DNA from 2 places in the Leifsonia sp. EB41 genome. Region 2 is predicted to be linked to the other one. Evidence: predicted binding sites of a transcription regulator. Region 2 holds the regulator's gene; the other holds the start of a gene.

Region 1 (12,124 bases), 330 kb from region 2:
ACTTCCGGCGGCTGCAGTGCACGCCCGACCTGCTGCCGTCCGACATCACCGGCTCGTTCGTCTACGTGCCGTCGACCGCCGAGTTCGAGTTCCGGCCGGGGCCGGTGTTCACGGGGCTGTTCCTCGCGGACGAGATCAACCGCACCTCGCCGAAGACGCAGTCGGCGCTCCTGGAGGCGATGGCCGAAGGGCAGGTGTCGGTGGAGGGGCGCAGCTTCCCGCTGCCCCGACCCTTCCACGTCGTCGCGACCGCGAACCCGATCGAGTCGGAGGGCACCTACGCCCTCCCGGAGGCGCAGCTCGACCGGTTCATGGTGCGGCTCGGCGTCGGCTACCCGGACGCGGACGGCGAGACGCAGGTGCTGATGGCCCGCGTCGACCGGCGGCACGAGGTGGCCACGGTCGAGCCGGTCACGGACGCCGAGACCCTGCTGGCCATGCAGGCGGGGGTGGAGAGCGTGGACGTCGATCCCGACATCGCCGCATACTGCGTGCGGCTCGCCGCCGCCACCCGCCGGCACCGCTCCGTGGAGGTCGGCGCTTCGCCGCGCGGGTCGCAGGGCCTCCTCCTGGTCGCGAGGGCGCTGGCGGTGCTCGCCGGCCGGGACTTCGTCATCCCCGACGACGTCAAGCGCGTCGCGGTGCCGGTCCTCGCGCACCGGCTGACGCTGACCGTGCAGGCGTGGACCAGCGGCGTGAGCGCCAACCAGGTGGTCCTGGAGGTCGTGTCCTCGGTGGCGGGGCCGCCGGCGGTGGGGACGCGCGAGCGGGAGGCCGCGGACTGATGTCGCTGTGGTCGCGGGCGCGCATGCCCGGCCCGCGCGAGCGGACGGAGGCGCCGGCCGGCGGTTCCGGGTGGGCCCTGAGCCCGGGGGTGACCGCGGCGGCGATCGTCGCGGCGGTGTGCCTGGTCGCCGCGTTCGTGCTGTCACGGGTGGAGCTGATGCTGGTCGCGGCCCCGCTGCTGATGGCGGCCGTGCTCGGCTGGTCGTCGCGGCCGGAGTCCGCGGCCGCGCGCGCCCGCGTGACCATCGCCGGAGACGACCCGGACGGCCGCGTGCACGTCGACGCGGTTGCGGAGGCGGACGGCCGGGTGGACGGCGTGCATATACGAGTCCACCGGACCGACCGCCGGCCAGAGGACGCAGTGGTGACGCCGCGGGAGGCCGCCCGGCTGCGCTTCCGCGTCGCCGTCTCGCACTCCGGCCCGCAGCGGATCCTGTCGCTGGCCGCGCGCGGGATCGGGCCGGACGCCGCGTGGACCGGGGACCCCGGCCTCCCCGCCGTCGCGGAGCGCGTCGTGCGGCCTGCCGCACAGCGGATCCGCAGCCTCCCGCTGCCCGCACGCCTGCTCGGCCTGACCGGCGGCCACGTGTCCGCGCGGCCGGGAGACGGCGGCGAGTTCCGGGACATCGACCGCTTCCGGCCGGGCGACCGGCTCCGCCGCATCGACTGGAAGGCGACCGCCCGCCTCGCGCAGCGCCCGGGCGAGCTGTATGTCCGGAGGACCACGGCGACCTCCGACGCGGCGGTGCAACTCGTGCTGGACGCGCGCGACGACGTCCCCGGCGCCGTCGCCGGCTGGGCGGCGCCGTACCAGCGGCCGGGGGCGACCTCCCTCGACGTCGCGCGGGAGGCCGCGGTCTCGCTGGCGGGCGCGTACGCCGCCGCCTCGGACCGGATCGGTTTCGACGACCTCTCCGACGCCCGCCGTGCGCTGCCGCCGCGCGCCGGCGCACGGCACCTGCACCGGGTCCTGCGGGCGGTCGAGCTGACCACCGCGCACGGGTCGGCGACCGAGCGGGCGCGGGCGCCGCGACTCGCGCAGGGGGCGGTCGTGTTCGTGATGTCCACGTTCCTGGACGACCAGGCCATGCGCCTGGCGCTCACCTGGCGCGCGGCGGGTCACCGGGTGGTGGTGGTCGACGTGCTGCCGCCGCGCGTGGTCGACGAGCTCCCGGCCAGGGAGCGGCTGGCGCTGCGGATCGTGGACCTGGAGCGCGGGCTGCGCCTGGACCGGCTGCGGGCGGCGGGAGCGGAGCTGCTGCAATGGGCGTCGCCGGAGCGGGACGCGATGCTGCGGCGGCTGGCGACGCCCCGGAGGCGGGGATGAGCGGGGAGGCGGGGATGAGCGGGGAGGCGGGGATGACCGGCACGGGGGAGCAGGCCGCGCCCACTCCCGACCTCGGTCTCACCGTGCCCGCCTGGGCCTTCCGCGTCGCCTTCGCGGTCGTCGCGGTTCCGCTCGCCGTCACCACTGCCCCCAGCGGCCCGTGGCCCGCGGTGGCCGTCCTCCTCACGGCGGTCGCCCTCGCCGTCCCGCGCTGGCGGGTCGCGTGGGTCCTCATCGCGGTGCTCGCGTTCTCCACGCTGCTGGAGCCGGGGAGGCTCACGCTCCGGCTGCTCGCCGTCATCGCCGCGGTCCACGTGCTGCACGTCCTCGCGGCGTGGATGCTCGTGCTGCCCGCGACCGCCCGGGTGCAGCCGGCCGTGCTGCTGCCGTCGCTGCGGCGCCTGATCCTCATCCAGCTCCCGGTGCAGGCCGTCGCGATCGTGCTGCTGCTCGTCGCCCGGCCGGCGTCGGCGCCGTGGCTGGCGGTGCTCTCGGGCGGCGCGATCGTCGGGCTGGTGATCCTCCTGGCGGCGCTCCTGCTCGCCCGGCCGCGGGCGTGAGCACCGCCTCCGGTACGAATGTCGGAGGTCCGGCGTACGCTCGCGCGTGGTCGCACATGCCCTGCTCTGGTTGCTAGAATCGAACAAAGCTTCGAACCGGCCGGCGGGGGCATCGCGCAGGTGCGCGGTGGGCGAACACGCGGGTGGGGCGACGGCGAATAGCGGAGAATGGAACGAGTGAGCACTCTGAGCAGCAGGAGTTCGGCAGGCAATCCGAGCAAGGTCGTGGGGTCGCACCTCAGCGTCCGCGGCGCCCGGGTGCACAACCTCCACAACGTCGACCTCGAGATCCCGCGCGACTCCCTGGTCGTCTTCACGGGCCTGTCCGGCTCGGGAAAGTCGTCGCTCGCGTTCGACACGATCTTCGCCGAGGGCCAGCGCCGCTACGTCGAGTCGCTCTCGGCGTACGCGCGGCAGTTCCTCGGCCAGGTCGACCGGCCGGACGTCGACTTCATCGAGGGCCTGAGCCCCGCGGTGTCGATCGACCAGAAGTCCACCAACCGCAACCCGCGGTCGACGGTCGGCACGATCACCGAGATCTATGACTACATGCGCCTGCTCTGGGCCCGCATCGGCGTCCCGCACTGCCCGGTCTGCGGCGAGAAGATCCAGCGCCAGACGGTGCAGCAGATCGCGGATCAGCTCATGGAGCTGGAGCCCGGCACGCGGTACATGGTGGTCAGCCCGGTCATCTCGCAGAAGAAGGGCGAGTTCGTCGACCTCTTCAAGGAGCTCGCCGCGAGCGGGTACTCGCGCGCGCTCGTGGACGGCGAGCAGATCCAGCTCAGCGAGCCGCCGACGCTCAAGAAGCAGTACAAGCACGACATCTCCGTCGTGGTCGACCGTCTGGTCGCCGGTCCGGACATCCTCGGCCGCCTCACCGACTCGCTGGAGACCGCGCTTCGGCTCACCGACGGCCTGGTGCAGGTCAACTTCGTGGACCGCGAGGGCCCGGCGGCGTGGCAGTCGTTCAGCGAGAAACTGTCCTGCCCCAACGGCCACCCCATCCAGCTCACTGAGATCGAGCCGCGCACCTTCTCGTTCAACGCGCCGTTCGGCGCCTGCCCGGAGTGCTCCGGCCTCGGCACGCGCATGTCGGTGGACGAGGACCTCCTGCTCGGCGACGACTCGCTCAGCATCGCCGAGGGCGTCATCGTCCCGTGGACCACGCAGGGCAAGGGCCTCTTCAACTACTACGAGAAGCTGCTCGACGGCCTCGCGCGCGACCTCGGCTTCTCGCTGAACACGCCGTGGAAGAAGCTGCCGCAGAACGTCAAGGAGGCCGTGCTGCGCGGCGACAACTTCGAGGTCAAGGTGCGGTGGAAGAACCGCTACGGCCGCGAGATGTCCTACACGTCCGGCTTCGAGGGCGTCGTGCCCTACATCGAGCGCCAGTACATGCAGGCCGAGACCGACACCCAGCGCGCCCGCTGGGCCGAGTACCTCCGCGAGGTGCCGTGCCCGGTCTGCCAGGGCAAGCGGCTGAAGCCCGAGGTGCTCTCGGTGCTCGTCCACGGCGCCTCCATCGCGGACGCGTCGCTGCTCAGTCTGTCCGACGCGCGCGCGTTCATGGAGAAGCTGCACCTGACCGAGCGCGAGCAGAAGATCGGCGCGCAGGTGCTGCGCGAGATCAAGATCCGGCTCGACTTCCTCATCCAGGTCGGCCTCAGCTACCTCGACCTCGCGCGCGCCGCGGCGACCCTGTCGGGCGGCGAGGCGCAGCGCATCCGCCTCGCGACCCAGATCGGCTCCGGCCTCACCGGCGTACTCTACGTGCTCGACGAGCCGAGCATCGGCCTCCACCAGCGCGACAACCGCCGCCTGATCGACACGCTCGTCGCACTGCGCGACCTGGGTAACACGCTGATCGTGGTCGAGCACGACGAGGACACCATCCGCACCGCCGACTGGATCGTCGACATCGGCCCGGGCGCCGGCGTCAACGGCGGTCACGTCGTGCACTCCGGCTCGTACGACGAGCTGCTCGCCAACACCGAGTCGCTGACCGGCGACTACCTGGCAGGCCGGCGTGAGATCCCGATCCCCGAGAAGCGCCGCAAGATCGACAAGAAGCGCGTGATCCGGGTGGTCGACGCGGAGGCCAACAACCTGAAGAAGGTCTCGGTCGACTTCCCGCTGGGCGCGTTCGTGGCGGTCACGGGAGTCTCCGGTTCGGGCAAGTCGTCGCTGGTCAACGACATCCTGTACCGCGTGCTCGCGAACAAGCTCAACGGCGCCCGCAAGCTGCCGGGCAAGCACCGCACGGTGTCGGGCCTGGAGAACCTCGACAAGGTCGTGCACGTCGACCAGGCGCCGATCGGGCGCACGCCGCGCTCCAACCCGGCGACCTACACCGGCGTCTTCGACCGCATCCGCACCCTGTTCGCCGAGACGCCGGAGGCCAAGGCCCGCGGTTACCTGCCCGGCCGGTTCAGCTTCAACGTCAAGGGCGGGCGCTGCGAGGCGTGCTCGGGCGACGGCACGATCAAGATCGAGATGAACTTCCTGCCCGACGTCTACGTCGCGTGCGAGGTCTGCGGGGGAGCGCGGTACAACCGCGACACCCTGACCGTGCACTACAAGGGCAAGAACATCGCCGAGGTGCTCGACATGCCGATCAGCGAGGCGGCGGAGTTCTTCCGGCCGATCTCGGCGATCCACCGCTTCCTGCAGACGCTCGTGGACGTCGGCCTCGGCTACGTCCGGCTCGGCCAGAGCGCCACCACCCTGTCCGGCGGCGAGGCGCAGCGCGTCAAGCTCGCGACGGAGTTGCAGCGCCGCTCCAACGGCCGCAGCGTGTACGTGCTCGACGAGCCGACCACCGGCCTGCACTTCGAGGACGTCCGCAAGCTCCTGCTGGTGCTGAACGGCCTGCTCGACAAGGGCAACACGGTCATCGTCATCGAGCACAACCTCGACGTCATCAAGTCCGCGGACTGGATCATCGACATGGGGCCGGAGGGCGGCGCCGGGGGCGGCGAGGTCATCGCGACCGGCACGCCGGAGCAGGTGGCCGAGACGCCGGGGAGCCACACGGGCTACTTCCTGAAGGAGATCCTGCAGGGGGAGGGCGCGCTCGGCAGCGAGCGTGTCCGTGGCGCCGCGTAGGATCGCGCTGTGAGTACGGACACGGTCGGCTACCGCCCCAAGGCCGGCGAGATCCCCACGCAGCCGGGCGTCTACCGGTTCCGCGACAAGAACCGGCGGGTGCTCTACGTCGGCAAGGCGAAGAACCTCCGCGCGCGGCTGAGCAACTACTTCCAGCCGCTGCGCAGCCTGCACGAGCGCACCCGCCGCATGGTGACGACCGCGGCGAGCGTCGAGTGGACGGTGGTCGCCAGCGAGTTCGAGGCGCTCCAGCTCGAGTACACCTGGATCAAGGAGTTCAACCCGCCGTTCAACGTGCAGTTCCGGGACGACAAGTCGTACCCGTACCTCGCGGTGACGCTGGGCGAGCGCATCCCACGGGTGATGGTGACCCGCAACCGCAACCTGAAGGACGCGCGCTACTTCGGCCCGTACACAAAGGTCTGGGCGATCCGCGACACCGTCGACCTCATGCTGAAGGCGTTCCCGGTGCGGAGCTGCTCCGACGGCGTCTACCGGCGAGCCGAGCTGACCGGGAGGCCCTGCCTGCTCGGCGACATCGGCAAGTGCGCCGCGCCCTGCGTCGGCCGGATCAGCCCGGAGGACCACCGCGAGCTCGCGGAGGACTTCGTCTCGTTCATGGCGGGCAACGACACGAAGTACATCCGCGACCTCAACGACAAGATGAAGCAGGCCGCGAGCACTCTCGACTACGAGGCCGCCGCACGGCACAGAGACGCCATCCAGGCCCTGGAGCAGGCGATGGGCAAGAGCGCCGTCGTCCTCCAGGAGAATGTCGACCTCGATGCCTTCGGCATCGCTCACGACGAGCTCGCCGCCGCCGTGCAGCAGTTCATCGTCCGCGGCGGCCGCATCCGCGGTGTGCGCTCCTGGGTGGTCGACAAGGAGCTCGACATCACGCTCGGCGAGCTGGTCGAGACCGTGCTGCAGAACGCCTACGAGGGCACCGACGCCCCGCCGCGCGAGATCATCGTGCCCGAGCTGCCGGAGGACGCCACCGAGCTGGAGCAGTGGCTGATGGCGCGGCGGGTGGAGGCCGACGAGGCCGGGCCGGTCCGCCGCGGCCCCAAGTCGACCGGCCGCGTCGAGCTGCGGGTCGCCCAGCGCGGCGACAAGGCTGCGCTCGCGCAGACCGCGGAGATGAACGCGAAGAACGCGCTCATCCTCTACAAGACCCGGCGCAGCTCCGACTTCGTGGCCAGGTCGAAGGCGCTCAACGACATCCAGGACGCCCTCGGGATGGCCGACGCGCCGCTGCGCATGGAGTGCTACGACGTCTCGCACCTCAGCGGCACGAACATCGTCGCCTCCATGGTGGTGTTCGAGGACGGTCTGCCCCGCAAGGACCAGTACCGCCGCTTCAGCATCCCGGAGTCCACCGACGACACCGAGTCGATCTACCAGGTCATCACGCGCCGGCTGGCGTACCTCAAGGACGACGCGGCGGGCGGGGAGCCCGAGGAGACGGTAGACGGCGGGACCACTGCCGACGGCGACGACCCCGAGATCGACGTGGACGCCGAGATCGCGGAGGCCGCCGAGCGCCGCCGCCGCAAGTTCTCCTACCCGCCGAACCTGCTCATCGTCGACGGCGGCCAGCCGCAGGTCGCCGCCGCGCAGCGCGCGCTGGACGAGTCCGGCGTCACCGGCATCCAGCTCGCCGGCATCGCCAAGCGGCTGGAGGAGATCTGGCTGCCGGACTCCGACTTCCCGGTCATCCTGCCGCGCAACAGCGACGCGCTCTTCCTGGTGCAGCGCATCCGCGACGAGGCGCACCGCTTCGCGATCACCTACCAGCGGGCGCGGCGCAAGCGCGACATCTCGAGCGTCCTCGGCGAAATCCCCGGCCTCGGACCGGCGCGAGTGAAGGAACTGCTCAAGCACTTCGGCTCGGTGGCGCAGCTCCGGCAGGCGACACCCGAGCAGATCGCGGAGGTGCGCGGAGTCGGCCCGGCGACCGCGGCCGCCGTCCACGACCGCCTCGCCGCCGGCTGAGCGCGTCCGCCCCGAAGAGGGGTGCGCGCAGACGCGCACCGTTCCCGGAAACCACCTCGGCCCGGCGGGTCAGTCGGTAGGCTGGTCGCACCTGGTTCAGAGAGGGAGTGCACGTGGCGACCGACATCGACACGAACGGCGAGCAGCAGGAAGTGCTGATCGTCACCGGGATGTCGGGGGCGGGCCGGTCGACGGTCGCCAACGCCCTCGAAGACCTGGACTGGTACGTGGTCGACAACCTGCCTCCGCAGATGCTCCGGCCGCTGATCGAACTGGCGAACCGGGCGGAGTCCGGCCTCCCGCGCATCGCCGCGGTGGTCGACGTGCGCGGCCGCAACTTCTTCGAAGATCTGCAGTCGATGATCCAGAGCCTGCGCGAGGGCACCAAGGTGCGCGTGCTGTTCCTGGAGGCCTCCGACGCCGTGCTGATCCGCCGCTTCGAGCAGGTGCGCCGTCCGCATCCGCTGCAGGGCAACGGCACCATCCTCGACGGCATCGACGCGGAGCGCGCCCGGCTGCGCGAGATCCGCGAGGCGAGCGACATCATCGTCGACACCACCGACCTGAACATCCACCAGCTCGCCACCAACATCACCGACACCTTCGCGGCCGAGGACACCGCGGGTGTGCAGGTGACCGTGATGAGCTTCGGCTTCAAGTACGGCCTTCCGCCGGACGCGGACCTGGTGGCCGACGCGCGGTTCCTCCCGAACCCGTTCTGGAACCCCGAGCTGCGCCCGCACACCGGGCTGGACGAGATCGTCCGCGACTACGTGCTCCAGCAGGACGGCGCCGAGGAGTTCATCGACGGCTACGTCGCCGCGATGCGCCCGATCTTCGCCGGCTATCAGCGGGAGAACAAGCGGCACGCGATGATCGCGATAGGCTGCACGGGAGGGAAGCACCGGTCCGTCGCGATAGCCGAAGAGCTCGCGACCCGGTTGAGGGGCTTCCCCGGCGTCGCGGTCAACACCAAGCACCGCGACCTGGGCCGTGAATGATGCCGGCCGCCCACTTCACGGCGTGACCCGCGCCGTCTTTCACAGTTAGGAATCCGATTGGCTCTCACTGCCGACGTCAAAGACGAGCTCACGAAGGTCGAAGTCAGCAAGACGACCGTCCGGGCCGCCGAGCTCGCGACCATCCTGCGGTTCTCCGGTGGACTGCACCTGATCGGCGGCCGGATCGCGGTCGAGAGCGAGCTGGACACGCCAGAGCTCGCCCGCCGGGTGCGCAAAGACCTGGCCGAGCTGTACGGCGTCCGCAGCGACGTGTCGGTGATCTCGGCCTCCGGCGTCCGCCGCGCCAGCCAGTACCTGGTGCGCGTGCTGGAGGGCGGCGAGACCCTCGCCCGCCAGACCGGCCTGCTCGACGCCCGCCGCCGCCCGATCCGCGGCCTCCCGAACCGCCTCACCACGGGCTCCCGCGACGAGCTCGCGGCCGTCTGGCGCGGCGCGTTCCTCGCGCACGGCTCGCTGACCGACCCGGGCCGCTCCGCCGCGCTGGAGGTCACCTGCCCCGGCAACGAGGCCGCCATGGCGCTCGTCGGCGCCGCCGGCCGCCTCGGCGTGTCCGCCAAGGCCCGCGAGGTGCGCGGGGTGCACCGCGTCGTCATCCGCGACGGCGAGGCGATCAGCGCCATGCTCGTGGTGATGGGCGCGGTGGAGACCGTCGCCAACTGGGAGGAGCTGCGCCAGCGCCGCGAGGTGCGCGCGACCGCCAACCGCCTGGTCAACTTCGACGACGCCAACCTGCGCCGTTCCGCCCAGGCCGCCGTCGCCGCCTGCTCCCGCGTCGAGCGCGCCCTGGAGATCCTCGGCCCCGACGTCCCCGAGCACCTGCGCTACGCCGGCGAGCTGCGCCTCGCGCACCGCGACGCGAGCCTGGACGAGCTCGGCCACCACGCCGACCCGCCCATGACGAAGGACGCCGTCGCCGGCCGCATCCGCCGCCTCCTGGCGATGGCCGACAAGAAGGCCTCGGACCTCGACATCCCCGGCACCGACGCCAACCTCCCCGCCGACCTGGATGAGGTGTAGTTTCCGGATGGGCGTGCGGCCGGGAAGAGACCGGAAGCCCGCCGGGTTGCCCTCACTAGACTGAAGAAGTCGCCCGAATCGGGTCTCGAAGAAGAACAACTGTGGAGATGAGTAATGGCTGACTACACGCTCGCCGAACTTCCGTACGACTACTCGGCCCTGGAGCCGAACATCAGCGGCCGGATTATGGAGCTGCACCACGACAAGCACCACAAGGCGTACGTGGACGGCGCCAACACCGCGATCGCCAAGCTGCAGGAGGCGCGCGACGCCGACGACCTGACCTACGTCAACAAGCTGCAGAAGGACCTGGCGTTCAACCTCGCCGGCCACGTCAACCACACCGTCTTCTGGAACAACCTGTCCCCGGAGGGAGGCGACAAGCCGACCGGCGAGCTCGCCGCGGCGATCGACGAGTTCTTCGGCTCGTACGACAAGTTCCGCGCCCACTTCACCGCCTCGGCGCTCGGCATCCAGGGCTCCGGCTGGTCGATCCTCGCGTGGGACTCGCTCGGCCAGAAGCTCATCATCGAGCAGCTCTACGACCACCAGGGCAACCTCGCGGCGGCCACCATCCCGCTGCTGCTGCTCGACATGTGGGAGCACGCCTTCTACCTCGATTACGTGAATGTGAAGGCGGATTACGTCAAGGCGTTCTGGAACATCACCAACTGGGCCGACGTGTCCGACCGGTTCGTGAAGGCCCGCGAGAAGACCTCGGGTCTGCTGCTACTGTCGTAGCGGGTGGGCGTCCCGGGAGGGAGCCTTCCCGGGACGCCGCCGTCCGCCACAACACCCACACGGCGCCGTCCGGCGCCCCCATCAAGCAACGGGAGACATCTGTGTCCGTAAAGATCGGAATCAACGGGTTCGGTCGCATTGGTCGCAACTACCTGCGCGCGGCCCTCGCCAAGGGCAGCGACCTCGAGATCGTCGCGGTGAACGACCTCACCGACAACAAGACGCTCGCGCACCTGCTCAAGTACGACTCGATCACGGGCCGCCTGGACGCCACGGTGGAGCTGGAGGGCGACAGCATCGTCGTCAACGGCAAGCCGATCAAGGTCCTCGAGGAGCGCGACCCGGCCAACCTCCCGTGGGGCGAGCTCGGCGTGGACATCGTCATCGAGTCCACCGGACGCTTCACCAAGGCCGCCGACGCCAAGAAGCACATCGAGGCGGGCGCCAAGAAGGTCATCATCTCCGCTCCGGCCACCGACGAGGACGCCACGTTCGTCATGGGCGTGAACGAGCACCTGTACGACCCGGAGAAGCACAACATCATCTCCAACGCGTCGTGCACCACCAACTGCCTCGCGCCGCTGGCCAAGGTATTCAACGACGAGTTCGGCATCGAGCGCGGTCTGATGACCACGGTCCACGCCTACACCGCCGACCAGAACCTGCAGGACGGCCCGCACAGCGACCTCCGCCGCGCCCGCGCCGCCGCGATCAACATCGTCCCGACCTCCACGGGCGCCGCCAAGGCGATCGGCCTGGTCCTCCCGGAGCTCAAGGGCAAGCTCGACGGCTTCGCGCTGCGCGTGCCGGTCCCCACCGGCTCGATCACCGACCTGACCGTCACCGCCTCGCGCCCCGTCACCATCGACGAGGTCAAGGCCGCGTACAAGAAGGCCGCGGAGGGTCCGCTCAAGGGCATCCTCAAGTACACCGAGGACGAGATCGTCTCCTCGGACATCGTCTCCGACCCGCACTCGTCGATCTTCGACTCCGGTCTGCTGCGCGTCCTCGGCGACCAGGTCAAGCTCTCGAGCTGGTACGACAACGAGTGGGGCTACTCCAACCGTCTGGTCGACCTGACCGAGTACGTCGCCGAGCGTCTGTAAGGGCCGGAACCGACGTGACGCTCCGTACCCTCGACTCACTCGGTTCGCTCGCCGGAAAACGCGTCGTCGTCCGCTGTGATCTGAACGTCCCTCTCCAGGACGGGAAGATCACGGACGATGGCCGCGTGCGAGCGTCGATTCCCACCCTGGACGCCCTGATCAATCAGGGCGCAAAGGTGGTCGTGATCTCCCACCTGGGCCGCCCGGAGGGCGCGCCCGACTCGAAGTACAGCCTGGCGCCGGTCGCCCAGCGGCTCTCTGAGCTGCTCGGCAAGCCGGTGACCTTCGCGCAGGACACCGTCGGTGCCGGCGCCGAGGCCGCGGTCGCCGGCCTGCAGGACGGCGACGTCGCCCTGCTGGAGAACCTCCGGTTCAACCCGGGGGAGACCGCCAAGGACGAGGCGGAGCGCACCGCGTTCGCGGCCAAGCTCGCCGCGTTCGGCGACGCGTTCGTATCGGACG
Region 2 (12,124 bases):
CGCGATCCCGGAGAGCTTCAGCTTCTACGACCAGGTGCTCGACGCCGCTGTGACCGTCGGCGCCATCCCGTCCCGGTTCGCCGGGCTCGCCGCGGCGGACGGCTCTGTCGACCTGGCCGGCTACTTCACCATCGCCCGCGGCGAGGGCGACAAGGCCCCGCTGGAGATGACCAAGTGGTTCGACTCCAACTACCACTACCTCGTGCCCGAGCTCGGTCCCGAGACGGCCTTCCGGCTCGCGTCCGACCGCATCGTCCGGGAGTTCGAGGAGGCCCGCGCCGCCGGGTACGTCACCCGCCCGGTGATCGTCGGCCCGGTCACCTTCCTGCTGCTGAGCAAGGCTAGCGACGAGGCGCCGGAGGGCTTCCGGCCGCTGTCGCGGCTCGGCGACCTGCTGCCGGTCTACCGCGAGCTGCTGGCCCGCCTGGCCGCGGCGGGCGCGCCGTGGGTGCAGCTCGACGAGCCTGCGCTCGTCTCCGAGAGCATCGACGAGCCGCGCACCGAGGTGCTGGACGCTGTCCGTGTCGCCTACGCCGAGCTGGGCGGCGCGGCCGAGCGCCCAGCGATCTTCGTCGCGGCTCCCTACGGCAGCCTGGACGACGCCCTCCCCGTGCTCGCCGGTTCGCCCGTCGAGGCGATCTCCCTCGACCTGGTGAGGGGCAGCGTCCCGGCCGGGCTCGACGCCGCCACCCGCACCGCGCTCGCGGGCAAGACCATCGTCGGCGGTGTGATCGACGGCCACAACATCTGGCGCGGCGACCTGGAGGCGGCCTTCGGGACGCTGACCGAGCTGCTCTCGCTGAGCCCCGACGTCGCGGTGTCGACCTCCACCTCCCTGCAGCACGTCCCGCACGACGTGGACGACGAGCCGGACCTCGACGCGCGCCTGAAGACCTGGCTCGCGTTCGCGGACCAGAAGGTCGGACAGGTCGCCGTGCTGGCGCGCGGCATCGTGGACGGCCATGAGGCTGTGCAGGACGAGCTCACCGCGGCGACCGCGGCGCTCGCGGACCGTGCCTCCGCCCCGGGCGTGCGGGTCGATGCCGTGCGCTCGCGGGAGGCCGCGCTGACCCGGGCGGACTTCCGCCGCGGCGAGTACGGCGCGCGTCAGGCGGCGCAGGACGAGGCGCTGCACCTGCCGTTCCTGCCGACGACCACGATCGGGTCCTTCCCGCAGACCGCGGACATCCGCCGCTCGCGCGCCCAGCTGGTCGCCGGCGTCATCGACGAGGCGGAGTACCTCGGCCGCATGCAGGCGGAGATCAAGCGCGTCGTCGACCTCCAGGAGGAGATCGGCCTCGACGTGATCGTGCACGGCGAGCCGGAGCGCAACGACATGGTGCAGTACTTCGCCGAGAACCTGGACGGGTTCGCGGTGACCCGCAACGGCTGGGTGCAGTCGTACGGTTCGCGCTGCACGCGCCCGTCGATCCTCTGGGGCGACGTGTCCCGGCCGAAGCCGATCACGGTGGACTGGTCGACGTACACCCAGACGCTGACCGAGAAGCCGGTCAAGGGCATGCTGACCGGCCCGGTCACGATCCTCGCCTGGTCGTTCGTGCGCGACGACCAGCCGCTCGGCGAGACCGCGCGGCAGGTCGCCCTTGCCCTCCGCGACGAGATCGCCGACCTGGAGGCCGCGGGCATCCGCGTCGTGCAGGTGGACGAGCCGGCGCTGCGTGAGCTGCTGCCGCTCAAGCGCGCCGACCAGGCCGCGTACCTGGACTGGTCGGTGGGCTCGTTCCGGCTCGCGACCTCCGGGGTGGCGGACGCGACGCAGATCCACACGCACCTCTGCTACTCGGAGTTCGGCGTGGTAATCGACGCGATCCGCAACCTGGACGCGGACGTGACCAGCATCGAGGCGGCGCGCAGCCGCATGGAGGTCGTCCACGACATCCAGCGCTCCGGCTTCGAGCACGGCATCGGCCCGGGCGTCTACGACATCCACTCGCCGCGCGTGCCGTCGGTCGCCGAGGTGACCGAGCTGCTGGAGACGGCGCTCAGCGCCATCCCGGGCCGTCAGCTCTGGGTGAACCCGGACTGCGGGCTCAAGACCCGCGGGTACGACGAGACGGTGGCGTCGCTGCGCAACATCCTCGCGGCGACCCGCGACGTGCGGGAGCGGGTCGGCGTCACGGCCTGATCCGTCCTGCCGGCGAGGCCGCGCTGTCCCGTTCCGCTGTGCGCGGACGGGGGAGCGCGGCCTCCGCCCGTTCGGGGATGATGAGCGCATGGTCCGACGGAGCTTACGGTGAAAATGGCCGACGACGAGTTCGATGCGCTGGTGGACGATGTGTACGACAGCCTGCCGGATGACATGGTGCGGCCGCTGGAGAACGTGGCGATCATCATCCAGGACCAGCCGCCCGGTGCGCGGCCGCGGCTGTACGGGCTGTACACCGGGCATCCGCTGACGCGGCGCGGGGTCTACGGGTTCGGTGAGCTGCCGGACCGGATCACGCTGTTCCGCAACAACCTCGAGGCGAGCTGCGAGACCGTCGAGCAACTGCGCGCCCGCGTGCGGATCACGCTCGTGCACGAGATCGGCCACTACTTCGGCCTGGACGACGCCCGCCTCCAGGAGCTCGGCTGGGCGTGATCCAACTGACAGGACACGCCGCCTCAGCGCGGGCCGAGACGGCGTGTCGTGTCAGGTAGATCGGGTCAGACGGCGCGGAGCACGGCGACGACTTTGCCGAGGATGGTCGAGTAGTCCCCCAGGATCGGCTCGAAGTTCGAGTTGCGGGGGAGCAGCCAGGTGTGGCCGTCGCGCTGGCGGAACACCTTGACGGTGGCCTCCTCGTCGAGCATGGCCGCGACGATGTCGCCGTTCTCCGCCGTGTTCTGGGTGCGGACGACCACCCAGTCGCCGTCGCAGATGGCGGCGTCGATCATGGACTCGCCGACCACCTTGAGCATGAAGAGCTCGCCGTTGCCCACGAGCTGGCGCGGGAGCGGGAAGACCTCCTCCACCTGCTGCTCGGCGGTGATCGGGACGCCGGCGGCGATGCGGCCGACCAGCGGGACCATCGCGGCGTCGCCGACCGGGGTCTGGTTCTCGAAATCGGGTGCGGCGGCCGACGGGACGTCGATGAGGATCTCCAGCGCGCGCGGCCGGTTCGGGTCACGGCGAAGGTAGCCGCTCAGCTCGAGCTGATTGAGCTGGTGGGTGACGGACGAGAGGCTGGACAGGCCGACGGCGTCGCCGATCTCGCGCATGCTCGGCGGGTAGCCCCGCGTGCTCACGGACCGCTGGATCACGTCGAGGATGGCGAGCTGCTTCTCGCTGAGGTTCTTGCGGCGCCGCGTGCGCGGAGCCTGGTTCTCGTTCGACACGCTCGTCCCTTCGTGACCGTCGCCGTCACCCGGGGGAACCGAATGTCGGTGGTGCCTGGTTGTCTTACATCCAGACAATCGAAACTGTATCCACAGTACGGCTGCCCGACAAACATGTGTTCGAGTGTGTCTCGAAATACATGCCAGTTTTTTCGGCCGGACGAGGATTGCGGTCTCGAACATTCGAAGATATATTCGGAACAGAGCTTCGACCGAAGCCTTTGGAGGTCACGACATGAGCGCAGTGGTTATGCACAACGTTGGGATGAACAACGTCGGCGCGAGCGGCGCGCAGGCTGCCGGACGTGTTCGGCTGCGGCTCACGCGGCGCGGACGGGTCGTGCTGACGATGCTCGTCGCGCTGCCGATCGTGATCGGGGCGATGGTGTTCGCGCTCAACGGAGGAGGTGCGGCGGCCATGGGGGAGCAGACGCACGTGACCTTCCACTACGTGACGGTGCAGTCGGGGGACTCGCTGTGGTCGGTGGCGTCGCGGATCGCGCCGAACGCGGACCCGCGTGATGTGATCGCCGACCTGGTGAACCTCAACGGGCTGTCGTCGGCGGTCGTGACCCCGGGACAGCAGCTGGCCATCCCGACGCAGTACGACGCCAAGTAGGGGCGGTGGCGCTGCGGCCGAGTCGGGGCGCAGCGGAGCGTCACACGGCAGAAGCGTTCAGTGGTGCTGGCTACCATTGAGGGGTGACCTCCCTCTCCGATCTTCCGATCCGTGATGACCTGCGCGGTCGCACCCCGTACGGGGCGCCGCAGAAGGTCGTGCCCGTCGCGTTGAACGTGAACGAGAACACGCATCCGGTTCCGGAGGACGTCGCGGCCGACATCGTCGCGCGGGTCGCCGTCGCGGTGACGGGGGTGAACCGCTACCCCGACCGCGAGTTCACGGAGCTGCGGGAGGCGTTCGCCCGCTACCTCGGACACGGGCTCGCGGGCGAGCAGGTCTGGGCCGCGAACGGGTCCAATGAGGTGCTGCAGCACATCCTTCAGGCGTTCGGCGGGCCGGGGCGCAGCCTCCTCGGGTTCGCCCCCACGTACTCCATGTATCCGCTGCTGGCCTCCGGGACCGGGACGAGCTGGATCGCGGCGGGGCGCGATGCCGACTTCGAGCTGTCGCCGGAGACGGCGGCGGCCGCCGTGCGGGAGCACGATCCGGACATCGTCATCCTCTGCTCGCCGAACAACCCGACGGGCACACCGCTCTCGCTCGAGACGATCGAGGCCGTCTACACCGCGGCGCGCGGCATCGTGATCGTGGACGAGGCGTACGCCGAGTTCATGCCGGACGGCGAGCCGTCGGCACTCACGCTGCTCCCGGGCCGGGAGCGGCTGCTCATCTCGCGCACGATGAGCAAGGCCTTCGCGTTCGCGGGGGCGCGGGTCGGCTACCTGGCCGCCGATCCCGCGGTGGTCGACGCGCTGCGGCTGGTGCGGCTGCCGTACCACCTGTCCGCGCTCACGCAGGCCGCCGCCCTCGGGGCGCTCGCGCACGCGGACGAGATGCTCGCGATGGTCGGCGAGATCCGCGGACAGCGCGACCGGCTCGTGGCGGAGTTGGCCGAGCTCGGCTACCTCCCGCACCGCAGCGGCAGCAACTTCGTGCTGTTCGGCGGCGTGGACGACCCGCACGCGGTATTTGAGGCGCTGCTGGAGCGCGGCGTGCTCATCCGCGACGTCGGCATCCCGAACCACCTCCGGGTCACCGCGGGCACCGAGACCGAGACGACCGCGTTCCTGGAGGCGCTGCGCTCCCTCGGCCGCCCGTCCGGATCGGTGGCGGCCTCCGCCCAGTCGGTAAGCTCGCAGTCATGACGAATCGGACCGCCCAGCTTCAGCGCGCGACCAGCGAGTCGAGCATCGAGCTCAGCCTCGACCTCGACGGCACCGGGGCGTCCGACATCCACACGTCGGTCCCGTTCTACGACCACCTGCTGACCGCGTTCGCCAAGCACTCGCTCACCGACCTGACGGTGCGGGCGAGCGGCGACACCGACATCGACGTGCACCACACCGTGGAGGACGTCGCCATCGTCCTCGGCCAGGCCATCAAGAAGGCACTCGGCGACAAGGCGGGCATCTCCCGTTACGGCGACGCCCTCGTCCCGCTCGACGAGGCGCTCGTGCAGGCCGTCGTCGACATCTCCGGACGCCCCTACCTGGTGCACGGCGGCGAGCCGGCGGGGTTCGAGTTCCACCTGATCGGCGGGCACTTCACCGGGTCGATGGTGCGGCACGTGTTCGAGGCGATCGCGTTCAACGCCGGGCTGACCGTGCACGTCACGGTGGTCGGCGGACGGGACCCGCACCACATCGCGGAAGCCGAGTTCAAGGCGTTCGCGCGCGCGTTCCGGCAGGCGAAGGCGCTCGACCCGCTGGTGTCCGGCATCCCGTCGACCAAGGGCGCGCTGTGAGCGCACCCGACGTCGTCGTCTTCGACTACGGGACGGGCAACGTCCACTCCGCGGTCAAGGCGCTGGAGGCCGCAGGGGCGAACGTCGAGCTCACCGGCAACCGCCGCCGCGCGCAGGAGGCCGACGGCCTGTTCGTCCCCGGCGTCGGGGCGTTCGCCGCGGTCGCGGAGGCGCTGCGCCGCTCGCACGGCGACGAGGTCATCGACCGCAGGCTCGCGGGCGGCCGGCCAGTGATCGGCATCTGCGTCGGCATGCAGGTGCTGTTCGAGCACAGCGTCGAGCACGGCACTGAGGCAGAAGGGCTCGGCGAGTGGCCGGGAACGGTCGACCTGCTCCGCGCCGACGTCGTCCCGCACATGGGCTGGAACACCGTGGAGGCGCCGGAGGACTCCGTGCTGTTCGACGGCATCCGCGACGAGCGCTTCTACTTCGTCCACTCGTACGCCGCGCAGGAGTGGACCCTGGAGGCCACCGGGCCGTTCGCGCAGCCGAGGGTGACCTGGGCCGAGCACGGCTCGCGGTTCATCGCCGCGGTGGAGAACGGGCCGCTCAGTGCGACCCAGTTCCACCCGGAGAAGTCCGGCGAGGCGGGGCTGCACCTCCTGCGCAACTGGATCGGCTCGCTCTAGCGACGATCCCGACGTCCGCGATGCGGACCCGAACGACCCCGACAGAGGAAACACACGACATGAGCGAACTCACGAACACGCCCAAGCTGGTCCTGCTGCCCGCCGTCGACGTCGCCGACGGCAAGGCGGTGCGGCTGACGCAGGGCGAGGCCGGCAGCGAGACCAGCTACGGCGACCCGGTCGACGCGGCCGCCGAATGGGTGGACGCCGGCGCCGAATGGATCCACCTGGTGGACTTGGACGCAGCGTTCGGCCGGGGAGACAACCGCGACCTCCTCAAGAAGGTCATCCACCAGACCAAGGGCGTCAACATCGAGCTCTCCGGCGGCATCCGCGACGACGCGTCGCTGGAGCACGCGCTGTCGATCGGCGCGACCCGGGTCAACCTCGGCACGGCGGCGCTGGAGAACCCCGAGTGGGCGGCGAACGTGATCGGCCGGTACGGCGAGGCGATCGCAGTCGGCCTGGACGTGCGCGGGACGACGCTGGCGGCGCGCGGCTGGACGCGCGACGGCGGCGACCTCTGGGACGTGCTGGCGCGGCTGGAGGACGCCGGGTGCGCACGGTACGTCGTGACGGACGTGACCAAGGACGGCACCCTCAAGGGCCCGAACATCGACCTGCTGCGCCAGGTGATGGAGCGCACCGAGCGCCCGGTGGTGGCCTCGGGCGGCATCTCCAGCCTCGACGACATCGCCGCGCTGCGCGCGCTGGTGCCGCTGGGCCTGGAGGGCGCGATCGTCGGCAAGGCTCTCTACTCCGGGGCGTTCACCCTGCCCGAGGCGCTGGATGTCGCCGGCGACTGAGCCGGGGGACGCGGCCGAGGGGCGACCGCCGGGAGGCGGCGCCCGGCTCGACGCCGCCCGGTCCCTCCTCGACCGGCGCCGATCGGCTGGCCGGGTTCGCGGCGACGCTCGCCGGCTTCACCGCCTCGACCGGAGACTCCGCGGGCCAGGCGTGGGAGGGCCGCGAGTTCGACGAGAACCCCTTCGGCGACGACGACGGGTCGGCGCCTCCGGAGCTGCTCGGCGCCATCGCCGCGTTCCGTGCGGGTGAGGTCGGCGCCGAGGCCGTCGTGGACGCCGTGCGCGCGGTGCGCGTGCTCATCCCGCTCGTCGCCGAGCTGGGGGAGGAGGGCGTGAGCGACGCCGGACTCGCGATCGACAAGACGCAGGAGCTGTCCATCGTCACCGTCGCAGCGCCCGACGGTCGCCGCGCGCTCCCCGTGTTCTCGTCTGTGACGGCGATGCAGGCGTGGAACCCGGCCGCGCGACCGGTCCCGGCGGCCGGTCCGCGCGCCGCGCTCGCTGCTGCCTCGGAAGAGACCGAGCTCCTGGTGCTCGACCCCACCTCCGAGACCGAGTTCGTGCTGCGGCGCCCGGCGGTCTGGGCGCTCGCGCAAGGACACGCGTGGCTGCCGAGCGACCGCGACCCCGTCGTGCTGGCGGCGTTCCGGGCGTCGATCGGGTCAGAGCTCGGGGTGCTCGACGTGGAGCTGGTGGCGGGCGACCCGGGTTACCGGCTCGCCGGCGACGAGCTGGTGGTGCGGCTCATGCTCACCGCTGGCCTGACCGCCGAGGAGTTGAACGCCATCCTGTCCCGGCTCGCCCAGCGCTGGGCCGCGGACGACGCGATCGCGACGCGAGTCGACTCGCTCCGCGTGCAGCTCACCGCCGCCTCCTGACCCGCAACCGAGAAGGCGAATTCTCTGCCGCCTCGGCGGTTTTCTCCCGATTTTGCGCCTTCTCGGCGAGGGGGTGGAGGCGAGATCAGCGAGCGGTGGGGAGCATGCGGAGGGCGGCGACGACCGCGAGGACGGCGATGATCGCGACGAAGGCGACGAGCACGGGGACGAGCGGCCACAGGATGAGGGCCACGCCGACCAGGAGCACAGGCAGCGCCAGTCCGATGTAGGCGACGAGGAAGATCGCCGACAGCACCTCACCGCGACGTTCGGGCGTCGCGAGCGAGCCGGCGACGAGGATGGCCGCCCGGAACAGCAGGCCGACACCGGCGCCGGCCAGCACGCCCGCGATCAGGAACACCGTTAGCGAGTCGCCCAGCACACCGACCGCCAACCCCGCGAGCCCGATCGCGACGAGCACCACGGCCACGATCAGCGCCGTGCGCGACCGCACCGGGGCGAACACGATCTGCGAGACCGCGGACGCCGCGAACACCGAGAACGGCACCAGCCCGGCCACCAGGTGCGACGCGACATGGAAGGTGCCGGCGAGCACGCTCGGCGCGAGCGACGTGAACAGGCCGAAGACCGCGAAGCCCGCGAAGGCCGCGACGGCTGCGGCCGAGAACGTTCCGCGCGACTCCGCCGGCAGCGAGATGCGCTGCGGCCGGTACGCTGGGCGCTCCTCCGCACGCTCGACGGTCTCCGGCACCAGCGCGACCGCCAGCGCCGCGAGGGCGAGGATCACCAGGAACACGGCGTACGGCAGCAGCAGCGGCGCAGGAAGGAACTGCGCGAACACGCCGCCGATCAGCGGTCCGAGCGCCAGGCCGCCGGTGTTGACGACCGTGGAGACGGTGCTCGCCAAGCGCGGACCCTCGTCCGGCCGGGCGACCGAGCGCAGCTCGCCGAGGTGGGCCGTCGCGCTCGCGGTGAGCGCCCCGACGCCGACCCCCGAGATCAGGCGGGCGACGATGAGGCCGCTCACGTCGTTCCAGACCAGGAACAGCGCCGCCGCCGCGATCTCCAACGCGATCGCGACCAGCACCATCCGGCGCCGGCCTGCCCAGTCGCTCAGGTGCCCGATCAGGAACAGGCTCGCGATCACCCCGACCGCGTACGCGGCGAAGATCACCGTGACGACCCAGGTCGGGAAGCCGTCCCGCTGCTGGTACAGCGCGTACAGGGGCGTCGGGACGGTCGAGAACGCCATGACGGCGAGGAACGCGGCGGCGACGATCCAGAAGCCCGCCCCGTGGCGGAGGCGCCACGGACGCGCACCCGATCGCTCATCGGGGTGGGTCAGCGCAGGGGTCGGGAGGGAGGCAGGGGCTTTCATCGACATGCCGATATCCTCCGTCCGCCGTACAATCGTGTCCAACGAAAGCAATCGATACTTGTGATCGAAAGCAACGATTGCAAGGAGGGTCGGCATGGACACCCGTCAGCTCGAGTACTTCGTCGCCGTCGCCGAAGAGCTCAACTTCACCCGCGCGGCGGCGCGCGTCTTCGCCGCCCAGTCGACCGTCTCGGCCGGGGTGGCCGCCCTGGAGCGCGAGCTCGGCGCGCGGCTGTTCGAGCGCGACGCACACGGGGTCGCGCTCACCGGCGCGGGGGAGGCCGCGCTCGCCGAAGCGCGCGTCGGCCTCCAGGCGATCGAGCGGCTGCGCGATCTCGCCGCGGGCGACGGACCGCTGCGCGGGGTGGTGCGCGTCGGGATCTTCACCAACCTGACCTCCATCGACCTCCCCGGGATCATGGGCGAGTTCCGGCGCAGGCACCCGGGCGTCGACCTCCGGCTCGGACCGTCGCCGAGCGGTTCCACCGGACTGGCGGACGACGTCCGGCAGGGGCGGCTGGACATCGCCTTCTACGGCCTCCCCGACCCGGTGCCCGGCGCCGTCGTGCTGCCGCTCGCCGACGTGCCGTTCGTGGCGGTCTTCCCCGAGGGACATCCGCTCGCGGCCCGCGCCGCCGTCCCGCTCGCCGAGCTGGCCGCCGAGCGCTGGGTGGACGCGCGCGAAGGCTTCGGCAACCGGGTCGCGCTCGACCGAGCGCTCGCCGCGGCGGGGCTCACCCGCGAGGTCGCGACGGAGGTCTCCGACCTGGGCGAGATCCCGCGGTTCGTGGCCGCGGGGCTCGGCGTCGGCGCCCTCCCCGAGCTCACGGTCAACCGGGTGGCGGGCGTGGTGTTGCGCCCGTTGACGCCCGGCGTCGACTGGCGGCTGAGTGTGATCGCGCATCCCCGCCCCGGAGCGGCCGCCCGCGCCCTGCTGGAGCTGATCGCCGAGCGGTTCGGCCGGCCGGTTCCGCCTACGCTGGAGGGACCATGACCGTCTTCGCCGCTCTCGTCCTGTTCCTCAACGCCGTCTTCAACGTGATCGCCTGGCCGCGCTTCTTCGCGCGGGTCCGGTCCGACCAGCGCGCCAGGGACGCCGCGGGCCGCGCGACGGCCTTCCTCCGGGTGCACGCGGCCCTGCTCGGCGTCGCGCTCCTGCTCGCGCTGCTGTCGGCCGTCGCGGGCGTGCTGTTGCTCGTCGCCTGAGCCGGATGGGAGCATGAGTCCATGCCCATCACGATCACCGGCGACGCGGAAGCCGACGCCCTCCTCGACCAGTCCCCGTTCGCCCTGCTCGTCGGGATGATGCTCGACCAGCAGATCGCGATGGAGACCGCGTTCACCGGCCCCGCCAAGCTGCGCGACCGTCTCGGCTCGCTCGACCCGGCGGGGATCGCCGCCCTCGACCCGGACGAGCTGGTCGCGGTGATGAAGCAGACGCCGTCCGTGCACCGCTTCCCCGGATCGATGGCCGGCCGGCTGCAGTCGCTGTCCGCGGCGATCGTCGAGGACTGGGGCGGCGACACCGCCGCGATCTGGACGCAGGGCGACCCCAGCGGCGCGGAGGTGCTTCGCCGGCTGAAGGCGCTGCCCGGGTTCGGCGACCAGAAGGCGCGGATCTTCCTGGCGCTGCTCGGCAAGCAGAAGGGCCTCCAGGCGCCGGGCTGGCGGGAGGCCGCGGGCGACTACGGCACGGAGGGCTACCGCTCCGTCGCCGACATCGTCTCCCCGGAGTCGCTCACCAAGGTGCGCGAGCACAAGCGCGCGATGAAGGCCGCGGCCAAGGGCTGAGGCGCGCGGACACAGGCGGGATGTCGGCGGCCGCCGATAGCGTAGCGGTGTGTTCCTACTCGACGGTGTGATCGTCACCAGTGCCAGCGATCTGACCGAGGCGTCCAAGTGCGAGTTCGCCTTCCTGCGGACGCTCGACGTCAAGCTGGGCAGGCTGGAGAAGACCGAAGAGGTCGAGGACCCGATGTACGTGCGCTCGTCGCGGCTGGGCGACGAGCAGGAGCACCACATCCTGGAGCGTTACCGCGAGCGGTTCGGCGACGGCGTCGCGGAGATCGAGCGGCCCGAGTCGCTGACCGCCGAGAGCCTCGCGGAGGCGGTGCGGCTCACCGCGGACGCGTTCGCCCGCGGCAGCGAGGTCGTCTTCCAGGCCACGTTCTTCGACGGGTCGTTCGTGGGCTTCGCCGACTTCATCGTCCGGCTGCCGGACGGCCGCTACCGCGTCCAGGACTCCAAGCTCGCCCGCAGCGCCCGCGTCACCGCGCTGCTGCAGCTCGCGGCCTATGCCGAGCAGCTCAGGCGCACGGGCGTCGAGGTCGACGGCACCGTCGAGCTGCTGCTGGGCGACGGCTCGGTCAGCGAGCACCGGCTGTCCGACATCGAGCCGGTCTACCGCAAGCGTCGCGCGCGGCTGCTCGACATCATCGCCGCGCATGTCGCCGACCCCGGTCCTGTGCAGTGGGGCGACCCGCGGTTCACGGTCTGCGGCCGGTGCGACACCTGCGACGCGGAGATCATCGCCGCCCACGACGTCCTGCTGGTCGCGGGGATGCGCGTCACTCAGCGCGAGCGCCTCGCCGCGGCGGGCATCACGACCATCGACGCGCTCGCGGCCTCCACCGGGCCGGTCGAGGGCATCCCGGACGGCACGCTCTCGGGGCTGCGCGAGCAGGCGAGGTTGCAACTGGAGGCGGTG

The links. Region 2 encodes LexA, which represses DNA repair genes until DNA is damaged. Its sites were predicted from a motif close to TCGAACANNTGTTCGA; they were not measured.
Region 1: a site for LexA is predicted at 2,753-2,768, ahead of uvrA (excinuclease ABC subunit UvrA). Genes of this name have one in related genera too.

What each region holds. Positions count from the first base shown of each region.
Region 1 is NZ_JBGCCJ010000001.1:452,914-465,037, reverse strand. It holds gene ABH923_RS02260 (AAA family ATPase) at 1-785, shown strand, start outside; gene ABH923_RS02255 (DUF58 domain-containing protein) at 785-2,113, shown strand; gene ABH923_RS02250 (hypothetical protein) at 2,110-2,673, shown strand; gene uvrA (excinuclease ABC subunit UvrA) at 2,842-5,781, shown strand; gene uvrC (excinuclease ABC subunit UvrC) at 5,791-7,776, shown strand; gene rapZ (RNase adapter RapZ) at 7,890-8,777, shown strand; gene whiA (DNA-binding protein WhiA) at 8,835-9,815, shown strand; gene ABH923_RS02225 (superoxide dismutase) at 9,930-10,556, shown strand; gene gap (type I glyceraldehyde-3-phosphate dehydrogenase) at 10,658-11,662, shown strand; gene pgk (phosphoglycerate kinase) at 11,677-12,124, shown strand, end outside.
Region 2 is NZ_JBGCCJ010000001.1:778,091-790,214, reverse strand. It holds gene metE (5-methyltetrahydropteroyltriglutamate--homocysteine S-methyltransferase) at 1-2,146, shown strand, start outside; gene ABH923_RS03830 (metallopeptidase family protein) at 2,261-2,602, shown strand; gene lexA (transcriptional repressor LexA) at 2,668-3,339, opposite strand; gene ABH923_RS03820 (LysM peptidoglycan-binding domain-containing protein) at 3,575-3,958, shown strand; gene ABH923_RS03815 (histidinol-phosphate transaminase) at 4,042-5,166, shown strand; gene hisB (imidazoleglycerol-phosphate dehydratase HisB) at 5,163-5,765, shown strand; gene hisH (imidazole glycerol phosphate synthase subunit HisH) at 5,762-6,394, shown strand; gene priA (bifunctional 1-(5-phosphoribosyl)-5-((5-phosphoribosylamino)methylideneamino)imidazole-4-carboxamide isomerase/phosphoribosylanthranilate isomerase PriA) at 6,454-7,200, shown strand; gene ABH923_RS03795 (SseB family protein) at 7,287-8,078, shown strand; gene ABH923_RS03790 (MFS transporter) at 8,164-9,423, opposite strand; gene ABH923_RS03785 (LysR family transcriptional regulator) at 9,512-10,411, shown strand; gene ABH923_RS03780 (SCO4848 family membrane protein) at 10,408-10,623, shown strand; gene ABH923_RS03775 (HhH-GPD-type base excision DNA repair protein) at 10,645-11,208, shown strand; gene ABH923_RS03770 (TM0106 family RecB-like putative nuclease) at 11,258-12,124, shown strand, end outside.